One region of the Streptomyces sp. NPDC046203 genome, then DNA from elsewhere that is predicted to be linked to it. Evidence: riboswitches for the same ligand, from Rfam matches in the RefSeq annotation. Region 1 holds a riboswitch; each other region holds the start of a gene.
The links. Region 1 has a riboswitch for cobalamin ahead of metE (5-methyltetrahydropteroyltriglutamate--homocysteine S-methyltransferase). Riboswitches for the same ligand answer to the same signal wherever they lie in the genome.

Region 1 (4,205 bases):
TCGGTGGCCCAGTCGAGGTAGTCGGCGTGGTCGGCGGCGCGCAGCGGCAGCGTTTCCCGCAGGGCCGGTTCGTCCACCTGGACGACCGGGGTGCCGGCGGCCTCCAGGTCGTCCACCTCGTCGCGCAGGGCGAGGGCGACCTGGCGGGCGGTGTCGGCGAGCGGCTGGTCGTCCCGGACGAAGGACCAGGCGAGCATGGTGACCGGGCCGGTGAGCATGCCCTTGACCGGGCGGCCGGTGAGGGACTGGGCGTACGAGGTCCACCGCACGGTCATCGGTTCGGGGCGGGAGATGTCGCCGGCCAGGACCGGCGGGCGGACGTAGCGGGTGCCGTACGACTGGACCCAGCCGTGCTGGGTGGCCAGGTAGCCGGTGAGCTGTTCGGCGAAGTACTGCACCATGTCGTTGCGTTCGGGCTCACCGTGGACGAGGACGTCGATGCCCGCCTTCTCCTGGAAGGAGACGACCTCGGCGATCTCGGCCTTGATCCGCTCCTCGTATCCCGCGATGTCGATCCGCCCGGACCGCAAGTCCGCACGTGCCAACCGCAGTTCGTCGGTCTGCGGGAAGGAGCCGATGGTGGTGGTCGGCAGCAGCGGCAGGCCCAGCGAGGCCCGCTGGGCGACGGCCCGCTCGCGATAGGGCAGGGAGCGCCGGCCGTCGGTGTCGGTGACGGCTGCGGCGCGAGCCCGTACAGCCGGATCGTGGGTGAGAGCGGATCCCGCGCGGGAGGTCAGGTCGGCCCGGTTCGCGGCGAGTTCGGGTGCGATGGCGCCCGTTCCCTGGGCCAGCCCGCGGGTGAGCACGGAGATCTCCCGTGTCTTCTGGCGGGCGAAGGCGAGCCAGCGGCGGACCTGCGGATCGATGTCCCGCTCGGCGGCCGCGTCGAGCGGCACGTGCAGCAGGGAGCAGGAGGCGGCGACGTCGACCCGGTCGGCGAGGCCGAGGAGGGTGCCAAGGGTGGCGAGGGACTTCCGGTAGTCGTTGATCCAGATGTTGCGGCCGTCGACGACTCCCGCGACGAGCCGCTTGCCGGTCAGACCGCCGACGGCGGCCAGGTCGTCGAGGTTCGCCGCGCCGCTGCCGGTGAAGTCGAGCGCGAGGCCCTCGACAGGTGCGGCCGCCAGGACCGGGAGGGCGTCGCCGAGACGGCCGAAGTACGAGGCGATCAGCAGCCGGGACCGGTCGGTCAGGGCGCCGAGTTCGCGGTACGCGCGGGCCGTGGCGTTCAGTTCGGCCGGGGTGCGGTCCTGTACGAGGGCCGGCTCGTCGAGCTGGACCCACTCCGCGCCCGCCGCCCGCAGATCGGCCAGCACCTCCGCGTACACGGGAAGCAGCCGGTCGAGCAGGGTCAGCGGCTCGAAGTCGTCGGCCACCCCGGGGGCGGGCTTGGCCAGCAGCAGATACGTGACCGGTCCGACCAGAACGGGCCGGGCAGCCAGCCCCAGGGCGAGGGCCTCCCGCAGCTCTCGGGTCTGCTTTTCGGAGTTCGCGGAGAACTCCGTGTCGGGCCCCAACTCCGGCACCAGGTAGTGGTAGTTGGTGTCGAACCACTTGGTCATCTCCAGCGGCGCCACGTCCTGTGTGCCGCGTGCCATGGCGAAGTAACCGTCCAGCGGATCGGCGGCGACGGCGGCGCGGTGCCGCTCCGGAACGGCGCCGACCATGACGGTGGTGTCCAGCACATGGTCGTACAACGAGAAGTCGCCGGTGGGGACTTCGGTGACACCCGCCTCGGCCAGCTCTCGCCAGTTGGAGCGGCGCAGGCCGGCTGCGGTCTTCCCCAGGGAACCGGCGTCGACGCGGCCCTTCCAGTACCCCTCGACGGCCTTCTTCAACTCCCGGTTCCCGCCCTGCCGGGGGTAGCCGTACACGGTGGCCCGGGACGCCGCGGCTGCGGACTTGTCGGTCACGGAACTCTCCTTCGCGAGATGTGTCCACGAACATCCCGGGGACGGGACGCGGGCGCGAAGGGAACGACGGAACGGGCGGACCTCCTCGCGGAACAAGGCCGCGAAGACCGCTCGTTGCGCACGCCGACCCGCCCACGAGGTCACCGGGACACTCCGCGCACGGAATCGTCCGCGCACGGGCAACGGGCAGGTCTTCGGACTCGCGGGCACGCCCTCCGGAGGGACCGGCGGACACCTACTGGCCGTCGCTTCCCAGGCCCGGTACATCGGACCCAGTGCGTATGACGGCGGTCGTTCCCACTCACCGCTGCGGGGCAGTCCCGGATTCCCACCGGGTTCCCTCTTACGACGCTCCCGCCTGGCGGACGGGGCGAACCAGCTGCACACGCCACCCTAGGGCCTCGCACCGGGACGCGAGAGCGGTTGCCCATATTCCGGACGGCATCCACGAGACGGGGCGGACTCGTCTCCCCCGGGAAGGCTGCTCGCGCCGGCCCGGCCGTCGCGACCAAGCGGCGCGGGCGGCGGTCATCGCCTCACATCGCGTGCGGCGGCCTCTCGCCCTTGACGAGTGCCGCCGCCCTCGCCGCCCGCTCGATCGTCGCGCGGTGGGCCGCGCGGGCTTCCTCGTCGATCCGCGTCTCGTGTTCGGGACGCAGCCCGGTCCGGCCGTCGAGGCCCTCGCGCAGGATGTCGGCGTGCCCGGCATGCCGCATGGTCTCGCCGAGGACATGGACCATGACGGCGAACAAGTTGGTGCGAGAAAACGGCTCCGGCCACCACGGCACGTGGCCGGGGGCGTCGAGGGGAAGCTCGTCGATCGTGGCGTCCGCGTGTTCCCACGTGCGCCGGTAGAACCCGACGATCCGCTCGCGGGTCTCGTCCTCGGCCGCCCACTGATCGCTCCCGTCGGAATCCTGCCACCGGGGCAGCGGCTGCGGGGACGGGCGGCCGAAGACCTCGCCGAAGTACCTGGCCTCGACGGTGGCCACATGCTTGACCAGGCCCAGAAGGTTGGTCCCGGTCGCCGTCAGAGGCCGGCGTGCGTCGTATTCGGACAAGCCGTCGAGTTTCCAGAGCAGCGCCTCGCGGTCCCGCCGCAGCCTCACGTGCAGGTTGTCCTTCGCGAATTCATCGATCATGCGGCAGGAGCCTGCCATGGGCTGCTCAGCGCCTCAAGATCCCCCGCACGGCCCGCGGCGACCGACAGCACCGAGGTCCGGCCATCGTCTCCGTCGCAAACGGTGAAGATCGCGGAGTCGCGGCGGCATTCCCGTCGTTGGCCGACGAGCGACTCCGAGGCCCACACGTGACGGTGTTCGCAGGCGACGTTCCCCGCGCCCCCTCGTGACGATGGACGGGCCGGCGCACGCCCGTGCGGCCGGGGCGCCGCCGCGTACCCCGGGTCCGGCCCCGCCCGGTCGGACGGAAGCGGCGCCGGGGGCGGGCGGGGGCCGCGACACCCCGCGCCATCAGGGGGCGGGCCCGGGACGGCTCGCCGGGGCGGGGCGGCGTCACCGCCCGGTCCGGCTTCCCGGCCGCGCCTCTCCTCCACCCTTCCGGCTCCGCCCGCGGGCGCGGAGTGAGGGCGAGCGGGCGGCCCCGCCGCCTCTTCGGCCGCGGCCCTGAGAGGCCCGAGTCCCGCGCGACCCAGGTTGGCTCGATTCGAACCTTGCCCGTCCACGACAAAGCCCCCACATTGGGCGCAGTTCACACACATCCTGCACACAAGTCACAGTGATGGGGGAGTCGACGGCGGTGGCGTTCCAGCGCGCGAGAACCACGGTGGCGGGCGGTGCGGAGGGCGGTGCGGGACGGCGTCCCGGCACGCCCCCGGAATCCAGGGAGCACTCGGGCCCTGAGGCGGCGGAGAGCAAACCTCGTTATCTGGTCCTGGGGCCGCTGGAGTTGCGGCTCGAAGGGCGTCCCTGCACGCCCACGGCGCTCAAGTCCCGTGCGTTACTCGCCCTGTTGTTACTGCGTGCCAACCAACAGTCCTCCACCCACTCCCTGATCGAGGACCTGTGGAACGGCCGGCCGCCCCGCTCGGCACTGGCGGCGCTCCAGATGTACGTGTCGGGCCTGCGCCGGATCCTGGACCCCGGTCACAGCCGCGACGGACTGGACGCCCGCCACCACCCGCTGCTGCCGACGGTCGGATCGGGTTATCTGCTGCGCGTGGGGCCCGGGGAGCTGGATCTGGACGAGTTCCGCGAGCAGGCGGCCCTGGGCCGCAGCCGGCTCGCCGCCGGTGACTGTCAGGCCGCCGAGCACGCCTTCCGGCGCGCTCTG
Region 2 (4,205 bases), on a different contig from region 1:
TCCAGTACTCGGACCCGTAAAGGCCCATGCGCCGGTAGTGGGGGTTGAGCACGGAGCCCGACCTGCACCACACCTCGTCGGCGGCCAGCGCCAGCATCACCCCGCCGGCCGCGGCGTTGCCGCCGATCGCGCTGACGACGAGCCGGTCGGTCGTCGTGAGAACGGCCTCGACCAGATCGTTCATGGCGTTGATGTTCGCCCAGGACTCGGCGGCCGGGTCGGCGGCCGCCTCGATCACCTGGAGGTGGATGCCGTTGGAGAAGAAGTCGCGCTGTCCGCCGAGGACGAGGACGGAGATGGGGCGGCGGCAGGCGGTCCGGTACGCCCGCAGCAGGCGGCGGCAGTGGTCGGTGCTCATCGCGCCGCCGGGGAAGGAGAAGGACAGCACCCCGACGGCGCCCTGTTCGCGGTAGCGGATGTCGGACCAGGTCCGGCCCGGCGCCCGCGCTGGTGTCGGCGCCGGGCTCGGGGTCGGCGTCGAGGTCGGGGTCGGCGTCCGGCGGGATACGGGCGGCTCGGGGAGTTCCGGCAGCCGGCCCGCGAGGGCGAGGGCCAGGGTGGCGGGCAGTTTGCAGGCCCGCGTCGCGCCGGGGCCGGTGCGGGCGCGCAGTTCGGGGAGCCATACGGCGCCGTCCGCCGTGGCGCGGCAGACCGCGCCGCCGCGGGCCGCCAGCAGTTCACCGGGCCGGCCGCGCAGGCCGTCCTCCGGGTGGCCGCCGTGCAGGAACCAGTCGGCTCCGAGCAGTTCGTCCGGCACACCGGGCTGCGAGTCGGCGGCGCGCAGGGTGCGCAGGACCGTCTCGGTGTCCTCCTCCCAGGAGATGCGGCGCTGCTCCTGGCGGAGGAAGGGGCGGGTGCGCACCGGCCCGGTCTGCGGGCGCGGGCGGGCTCCGGCGGCGAACCGTTCGACGGCGAGGTGGACGGCGGTCATGGCCGCGTCGGACAGCTCGTTGCGGTACAGGTCGCTCTTGCCCACCTCGGTGACGCGGAAGGAGGCCGTCGCCCAGACGTCGCCGGCGTCCATCTCCTCGGCGGCCTGGAGGACGGTCACGCCCCACTCGGTGGCGCCCTCGAGGATCGCCCGCTCCAGGGAGGACGGTCCGCGGTCGCCCACCGGCCCCGGATGGACGATCAGACAGGGGCGGCCGGACCACACGTCGCAGGGCACGACGGTCTTCAGCATGGGGGCGAGGACCAGATCGGGCGCGTGCCGTCCGACGGCGTCCCGTACCGCGGCCCCGTCGGGGGTGATCTCGACGGAGACGGCGTGTCCGCGGTCCCCCAGCTCGGCCCTGGCCCGCTGGGTGAGGGAGTTGTAGCCGCTGGCGATGAGCAGAACGCGCATGGCCGCCCTTCCGGATCGTCGGGGAGGCCCCGCTCCGGACGGCAGGCGGGTGCCGGACACCCCTTGGCGATCGTCGGACATCCCGGGCGGCGCGGACGGCGACGCATCCCCCGGCTCACCCGATCGGGAGGCGATTCCGACCACTTGGCGGCCCGCTCGCCACTCCGCCGGACACGGCGGACACGGTGGGAGCGGCGGACGCGGTGGACGCGGGGCCGCGCGGAGGGCGCTGCGTCAAGGACGCGCGGGGCGCCGGGCGATCCAGGTGCGCGAAGGCGGTGTACGGGCGCTTCGTCTCCGCCCGTACACCGCCTCCCAGGCCGGCTACTTGCTGACCGCGAAGCGCATCAGGGCGTGCTCGTCGCCCTGCTTGAGCTTGCCCGTCTCGTTGATCACTTCGAGCTTCCAGACGCCGCCTATCCGGGTCGCCTTGGCCACGGCGCAGGCGTTGTCCTGGGTCAGCAGGCTGGGCCAGATGTCGGCGACCTGCTGGGAGCTGCCGCCGGTCGCGTCGTAGACCTTGAAGCTGATGTTGCGGGCCTTCTGGAAGGAGCTGCCCTTCTTGTACGCGGCGGCGACGAACACGATCGAGGTGATCGGGGCCGGGACCTTGGCGAACTCGACGGTCACCGTCTCGTCGTCGCCGTCGCCGTGGCCGGTCTGGTTGTCGCCGCTGTGGAGCAGCGAGCCGTTGCCCATCGGGTCGAGCGAGTCGAGCCCGGCGAGCCGGACCGGGTCGCCGCCCTGCATGGCGATGGCGATCAGGTCGAGGTCGGTGCCGGTCTTGCGGCGCAGCCGGCCCAGCACGCCGCCGGAGCTGCCGGCGGTGGGGTCCCAGGAGACACCGATGGACAGATGGGTCACCCCGTCCAGGTCCGCGGGGCCGTCTTCCTTGGTCAGCGTGATCATGCGCGGTCATCCTCAGTCGAAGGGCCAGTCCCCGCAGAGTGTGCCTGACCGCGCGTCCGTTCCCCACGGAGGGGCCCTTTTTGATACGCGATCGGCACCGGTGACAGCGCCGGGCGACGGCCGGGGACCATCGGTGCGGTCCCCTGTCGATTGTCACGCCTGTGGTAATTTGCCGAGGCCAGTCGCACCTTTGTACGTACGAACAACCGTAGGTACACGGGTCAGGGAATCCGGTGGGAGTCCGGAACTGACGCGCAGCGGTAGGGGTGACGGGCGGAGCACGGCCACTGGGCCCGACGGGCCTGGGAAGGCGTTCCGTCCGGACGAACCCGAGTCCGAAGACCTGCTGGCGGCCCCGGCGCCCTGACAGGCGGTCCGGGGAGCACCGTACGACAGGCTTCGCGCATGAGCCGTGGACACAGAAGGTTCTCCCGTGCCCCTCGCACACTCCGCCCGTTTCGCCGTGCCGCTTCTGGCCGGTGCCGTACTCCTCACCGGCTGCGGCGGCGACAAGCCGCCGGCCGCCGCTCCGGCTTCCGCGTCCCCGGCGGCGGGGGCCGCCTCCGGCTATCCGGTGGTGCTCGACAACTGCGGACAGCGGATCACGATCGACCGTCCGCCGAGCCGGGCCGTCGCCCTCGACCAGGGCTCGGCCGAGATCCTGCTGGCGCTCGGGCTCGCCGACCGCATGGTGGGCACGGCCACCTGGACGGACCCGGTACTCAAGGGCCTGGAGAAGGAGAACGCCAAGGTCCCCCGGCTCGCCGAGCGCTACCCCTCCTTCGAGAAGGTGCTGGACACCGAACCCGACTTCGTCAGCGCCTCGTTCCTCTACACCCTGGGCAAGGGCGGCGTGGCGCCCCGCGAGCGGTTCGGCGCCCTCGGCGTGCCCTCGTACCTCTCCCCCTCCGACTGCGTCGGCAAGGACAACAGCGGTGACGGCGACGGGGTGCGGACCCGGCCGCTGACGATGGACGACGTGTACGGCGAGATACGCGACCTGGGCCGGGTGTTCGGGGTGCCGGAGCGCGCCGGGACACTCGTCGGCGAGCTGCGGGACCGGGTCACGAAGGCCACGGCGGGCGCGGACTTCGGCGGCGCCTCCGTCCTGTACTGGTACTCCGACTCGCAGGGGCCGTACATGGCCGGCTGCTGCGGCGCGCCCGGGATCGTCAGCCGGACCCTCGGGGTGCGCAACGTCTTCGACGACACCCATGAGGAATGGCCCCAGATCAACTGGGAGACGGTGGCCGAGCGGGACCCCGACGTCCTGGTGATCGCCGATCTGACCCGCAAGGCGCAGTCCGCCGAGAGCGCCGCGAAGAAGATCGAGTTCCTGGAATCCCACCCCGTCGCCCGGAACATGACGGCGGTACGGAAGAAGCGGTACGTGATCCTCGGCGGCCAGGCGCTGAACCCCACCCTGCGCACCGTCGAGAGCATCGAGAAGGTGGCCGCCGCACTGCGGACGTACGGATTCGCGAAGTGACCCGGTCCCGGCCTCGGTCCAGGCCGTGGTCCCGGTCGCGGTCGCGATCCCGGCTGCTGCCGCCGGCCGCCGCCGGGGCGGCGGGGATCGCGCTGCTGTGCGCGTCGGTCGCCGTCGCCCTCACCATCGGCCCCGCCGACATCCGGGTGGCCGAGGTGCGCTCCGTGGTCACCGCCCACCTGTCGGGCGGCTCCTCGGGGCTCACCCCGATCCGGGACGGCATCATCTGGAACCTGCGGCTGCCCCGGACCCTGCTCGCGGCCGTGTGCGGCGCCGGACTCGCGGTGTGCGGCGCGGTGCTGCAGTCGCTGCTGCGCAATCCGCTCGCCGATCCGTTCGTCCTGGGCGTCTCCTCGGGCGCGTCGACCGGGGCGGTCGCGGTCGTGGTGCTCGGCCTCGGCGGGGGCGCGCTGTCCGTCACCGGGGGCGCGTTCCTCGGCGCGGTCTGCTCGTTCGCGCTGG
Region 3 (4,205 bases), on a different contig from region 1:
CCTCCAGCGCGGCGAACACCGGCTCGAACAGCTCCCGCCGATGCCCCTCGGACACCTCGGACACCTCGGACGCCCCGGTCTCCCCGGCCCGACCGGCATGTCCGGCCCGCCCGAAGAACCCTCGGGCGCTCATCTCGCCGACCGGCTTGCCCATCAGGACGACCTGGCTGGACCGGTCGCTGCCGGGCTTGAGCAGCACCGGGTTCATCAGCGCGGTCGGCTCGACCCGCGCGGCCCGCGCCTGCATCGCCTGGGCGCGGCCGATCTCGGCGCCGTCCCGGGTCACGAAGGAGTTCAGGGACATGTTCTGCCCCTTGAACGGCGCGACCTTCAGGCCCTGCCGGACCAGCCACCGGCAGATCCCCGCCGTGACGACGCTCTTGCCCGCGTCGGACGTGGTGCCCGCGACGAGCAGCCCGCCGCCCCGCGCTCCGTTCCGGCCCGCCGTGCCGTCCGTCGTACCGTCGCCCCTCACGCCGCACCCCCGCGCCGGCGCAGCGCGCCCGCGAGGAGCCGGCCGCCGGCGCAGCCGGCCAGGGTCAGCCAGGTCACCCGGCGCGACAGCCGCACCGCCCGCTCGATGTCCGCGACCTCGACGGGCCGCCCCGCCGCGTTCAGCACCGGCCGGTGCTCGACCCGCCCGCCGTACGACAGGGTGCCGCCGAGCCGGACGCCGAGCGCCCCCGCGAACGCGGCCTCCACCGGGCCCGCGTTGGGGCTCGGATGCCGGGAGGCGTCCGCCCGCCAGGCCCGCAGCGCCCCGCGCGGATCGTCGCCCGCGACGGTGGCGAGGACGGCCGTCAGCCGGGCGCCCGGCCAGCCCGCCACGTCGTCGAGCCGGGCCGAGGCCCAGCCGAACCGGCGGTGGCGCGGGGACTTGTGGCCGACCATCGCGTCCAGCGTGTTGACCGCCCGGAACCCGAGCAGCCCCGGCACCCCGGCGACCGCGCCCCAGAAGAGGGCGCCGACGACGGCGTCCGAGGTGTTCTCGGCGACCGACTCGACGACCGCGCGGGCCATCGCGGGCCCGTCCAGTGCCTGCGGGTCGCGTCCGACCAGATGCGGCATGCGCTCCCGGGCGACCCCCAGGTCCCCGGCTTCGAGCGCCCCGCCGATGGCGCGCGCCTCGCGGCCCAGCGTCGTCCCGCCGACGACGGCCCACACGGAGGCGGCGGTCAGCGCGGCGGTGGCGGCGGCGCTGCCCCGTACCGCACGGCTCGCGGCGGCGCCGAGCGCCACGGCGGAGCCGGCGCAGAGCGCGGTGTAGAGGGCGCCCCGGCCGCGGTGGTCCCGGTGCATCCGGTGCTCGACGGCGCCCGCGGCCCGGCCGAACGCGGCGACCGGATGGCCGCGCCGGGGATCGCCCACGAGCAGATCGGCGGCGAGGCCGGCGGCCGCTCCGTACGCGAAGAGACGGGGGGAGCGGGAGCGGGAAGCCGAGGGAGAGGGGAAGCGGCGGGTTCGGGATGGCCTGGAGCCGTTGCCGGGCATGGCACAGTGTCCTCACTCAGGGTCCGCGCCCTGGATCGACGTGACCGGCGGCGAGAGTTCCTGACTCCCGGCCGCGAGGACCGGTCACAGTGGCGGGACCGTGCCGGAATCACACCGGACTTCCTCCCCATGCCGCCGTAATGGCCCCGGCAGTCCACCACGCGGCCGGAAGGCCCGTCAACCCGCCCTTGACCTGCGCCTGGTCACTGTGCGCAGTGCCACGTACCCGCAAACGGCGTCTGGGCGGCTCCACCCGGAGGTGGGGCCGCCCAGACGCCGTGTACGCGTGTGTACGTGTGCTTGTGCGTGTCCGTGCTTGTCGTGCTCGTCGGTGCCCGGTCAGGCGACGATCAGGTAGATGCCGTAGGCCACGGCGGCCGCGCAGAGCGCGAAGCAGGCGTACGCGCTGGTGCGGGCCAGCGTGGCCGAGCCGCCCGAGGCGGTGGCCCGCTCCTGCTTGGCGAGCGCGGCGACACCGAGGGTGAACAGGCCCACGAGGGCGACGGTGGTCACGAGGCTGACTCCGAAGACGGAGCCGAGAGCTGCCCAGTCGATCTTCATGTGCGTGTTTCCAGTTCCTTAGACCGCGGCGGCGGGAGCGGCCGGCGGGGCGGCCGGGTCCGTCGGGCCGGGGGAGGGGATGGTGGTCTTCAGGGCCTCGTCCTTGACGGCGGCGACGGAGCCGGCCGGCGGGGGCGGGGTGACGGCCGCGATGGCGGTGGTGACGACACCCGCCGGCTCGGCGTCGGCAGCGGCGGCGGCCGGGGCGTCGAGGTCGTCGGCGGTCACGTTGTGCTGGTCGACCGGCTTGCGGCGGGACAGCGACCAGATCACTCCGGAGCCCGCGATCAGCAGGACGGCGACGGTGACGATGCCCCAGTCGCCCTGCTTGGTGAGGAACTCGGCGCCGGCGCCGACCAGGCCCGCGGCGGGCAGGGTCAGACCCCAGGCGGCGAACATCCGGGTGGCGGTCGACCAGCGGACGACACCGCCCTTGCGGCCGAGGCCCGCGCCCATCACGGCACCCGAGCAGGACTGGGTGGTGGAGAGGGAGAAGCCGAGGTGCGAGGAGGCCAGGATGACCGTCGCGGCGCTGGTCTGGGCGGCGAAGCCCTGCTGCGGCTGGAGGTCGGTGAGGCCCTTGCCCATGGTGCGGATGATGCGCCAGCCGCCGAGGTAGGTGCCGAGCGCGATCGCGATACCGGCGGAGGCGATGACCCAGACCGGCGGGTTGGCGCCGGGGAGGAGGACGCCGTTGGCGACCAGGGCGAGGGTGATGATGCCCATCGTCTTCTGGGCGTCGTTGGTGCCGTGGGCGAGCGAGACGAGACCGGCGGAGGCGATCTGGCCGGCCCGGAAGCCCTTGGCCGTGGCCTTGGCCTCGGGGGCGGCGTTGATGCGGTACGTCAGCTTGGTGGCCACCATCGCGGCGAGGCCGGCGACGATCGGGGCGGCGACCGCGGGGAGCAGGACCTTGGTGACGATGGTCGAGCCGTTGACCGCGGACCAGCCGGCGGACATCACCGCGGCGCCGATGAGGCCGCCGAACAGCGCGTGCGAGGAGCTCGACGGAAGGCCGAGCAGCCAGGTCAGCAGATTCCACAGGATGGCGCCGACGAGCGCCGCGAAGATCACTTCGGTGCGGATGCCCTCTTCGTTGATGATGCCGCCGGAGATCGTCTTGGCGACCTCCACGGAGAGGAAGGCGCCGACGAGGTTCAGCACGGCGGACATGGCCACCGCCGTCTTGGGCTTGAGAGCACCGGTCGAGATGGTCGTCGCCATCGCGTTGGCGGTGTCGTGGAAACCGTTCGTGAAATCGAACACGAGAGCTGTCACGACCACAATGGCGAGCAGCAGCGTGATGTGTTCCATTTACCCAGGCAATCGTTTGACGTCAGTGGCGCGTCGAACGTAGGCAACCTGAGTGAACGGAAGGTGAACTGGGCCGGGCGCAGTGGTGTCCCGAATCGGGGTCGGGAGATTCCGGTTGTGCGCGATCGGTGTTCCGGACCGGACGGCGTCCACGATGCGGTCGCCCTGTAACCACGGGTCATCCGGGGCCTCCCAAGGGCGCGGCCGGGGTGCGGCACTCCTCCCGTTCCCTCCCCGTATCACCCCCTGGACGGCCTTCGGTGGGCTTCACCCGTACGAAGGACCCCGTCGGCGAGACCCTTGTCACTCGAACGAGAGCTTCCGGATAGCGGGGCGCGAAGGCCCCGCCGACACTGGGAGCGTGCGCCCGGTTACAGCGGCGGCAGCGGCCGTCACCACAGTGCTCGGTCTCGGCGCGGCCGCGGTGGCGGCCGGCCGGTACGCCTGCGACGTCGCCCTCGGCGCGCCGCCCGGACGTCCCTTCCCCGGCGAACCACGGCTCACCGTCCACTCCGCCGGCCCCGACCGGATCACCCTCACCCGCAGCCTGGCCGCGCTGCGCCCCGGCACGTACGGCATCGACGGCAGCGACGGCCTGCACGCCGTCGTCGGCCCCGTCCTCGACCGGGTCCCGCACACCGCCGACACCGTGGTGCGCCGCCTCGAACGGATCGAGTCCGGCATCCCCGCCGCCGGCGCCCGGGTCCGGTTCACCCCCCAGCTCCACCGCGGCACCCCCGAGACCGCCCTCGCCGTCGGCTACGAGGACGTCGAGATCCCCGGCGAACTCGGCCCCCTGCCCGCCTGGCTCGTCCCCGGCGCCCGCGGCACCTGGGTCA

Region 2: linked by a shared signal. The riboswitch ahead of ABZ990_RS01720 (ABC transporter substrate-binding protein) and the one ahead of metE (5-methyltetrahydropteroyltriglutamate--homocysteine S-methyltransferase) in region 1 are both predicted to bind cobalamin.
Region 3: linked by a shared signal. The riboswitch ahead of ABZ990_RS12280 (cobalamin biosynthesis protein) and the one ahead of metE (5-methyltetrahydropteroyltriglutamate--homocysteine S-methyltransferase) in region 1 are both predicted to bind cobalamin.

The regions. Positions count from the first base shown of each region.
Region 1 is NZ_JBEYZX010000004.1:93,557-97,761, forward strand. It holds gene metE (5-methyltetrahydropteroyltriglutamate--homocysteine S-methyltransferase) at 1-1,913, opposite strand, end outside; cobalamin riboswitch at 2,102-2,259, opposite strand; gene ABZ990_RS04900 (DinB family protein) at 2,450-3,055, opposite strand; gene ABZ990_RS04905 (AfsR/SARP family transcriptional regulator) at 3,654-4,205, shown strand, end outside.
Region 2 is NZ_JBEYZX010000001.1:430,141-434,345, reverse strand. It holds partial or broken gene ABZ990_RS01730 (enoyl-CoA hydratase-related protein) at 1-1,345, opposite strand, end outside; gene ABZ990_RS01725 (TerD family protein) at 1,670-2,254, opposite strand; cobalamin riboswitch at 2,448-2,620, shown strand; gene ABZ990_RS01720 (ABC transporter substrate-binding protein) at 2,688-3,743, shown strand; gene ABZ990_RS01715 (iron chelate uptake ABC transporter family permease subunit) at 3,797-4,205, shown strand, end outside.
Region 3 is NZ_JBEYZX010000011.1:96,954-101,158, forward strand. It holds gene ABZ990_RS12275 (cobyric acid synthase) at 1-475, opposite strand, end outside; gene ABZ990_RS12280 (cobalamin biosynthesis protein) at 472-1,491, opposite strand; cobalamin riboswitch at 1,523-1,657, opposite strand; gene ABZ990_RS12285 (hypothetical protein) at 1,831-2,052, opposite strand; gene ABZ990_RS12290 (inorganic phosphate transporter) at 2,071-3,366, opposite strand; gene ABZ990_RS12295 (hypothetical protein) at 3,728-4,205, shown strand, end outside.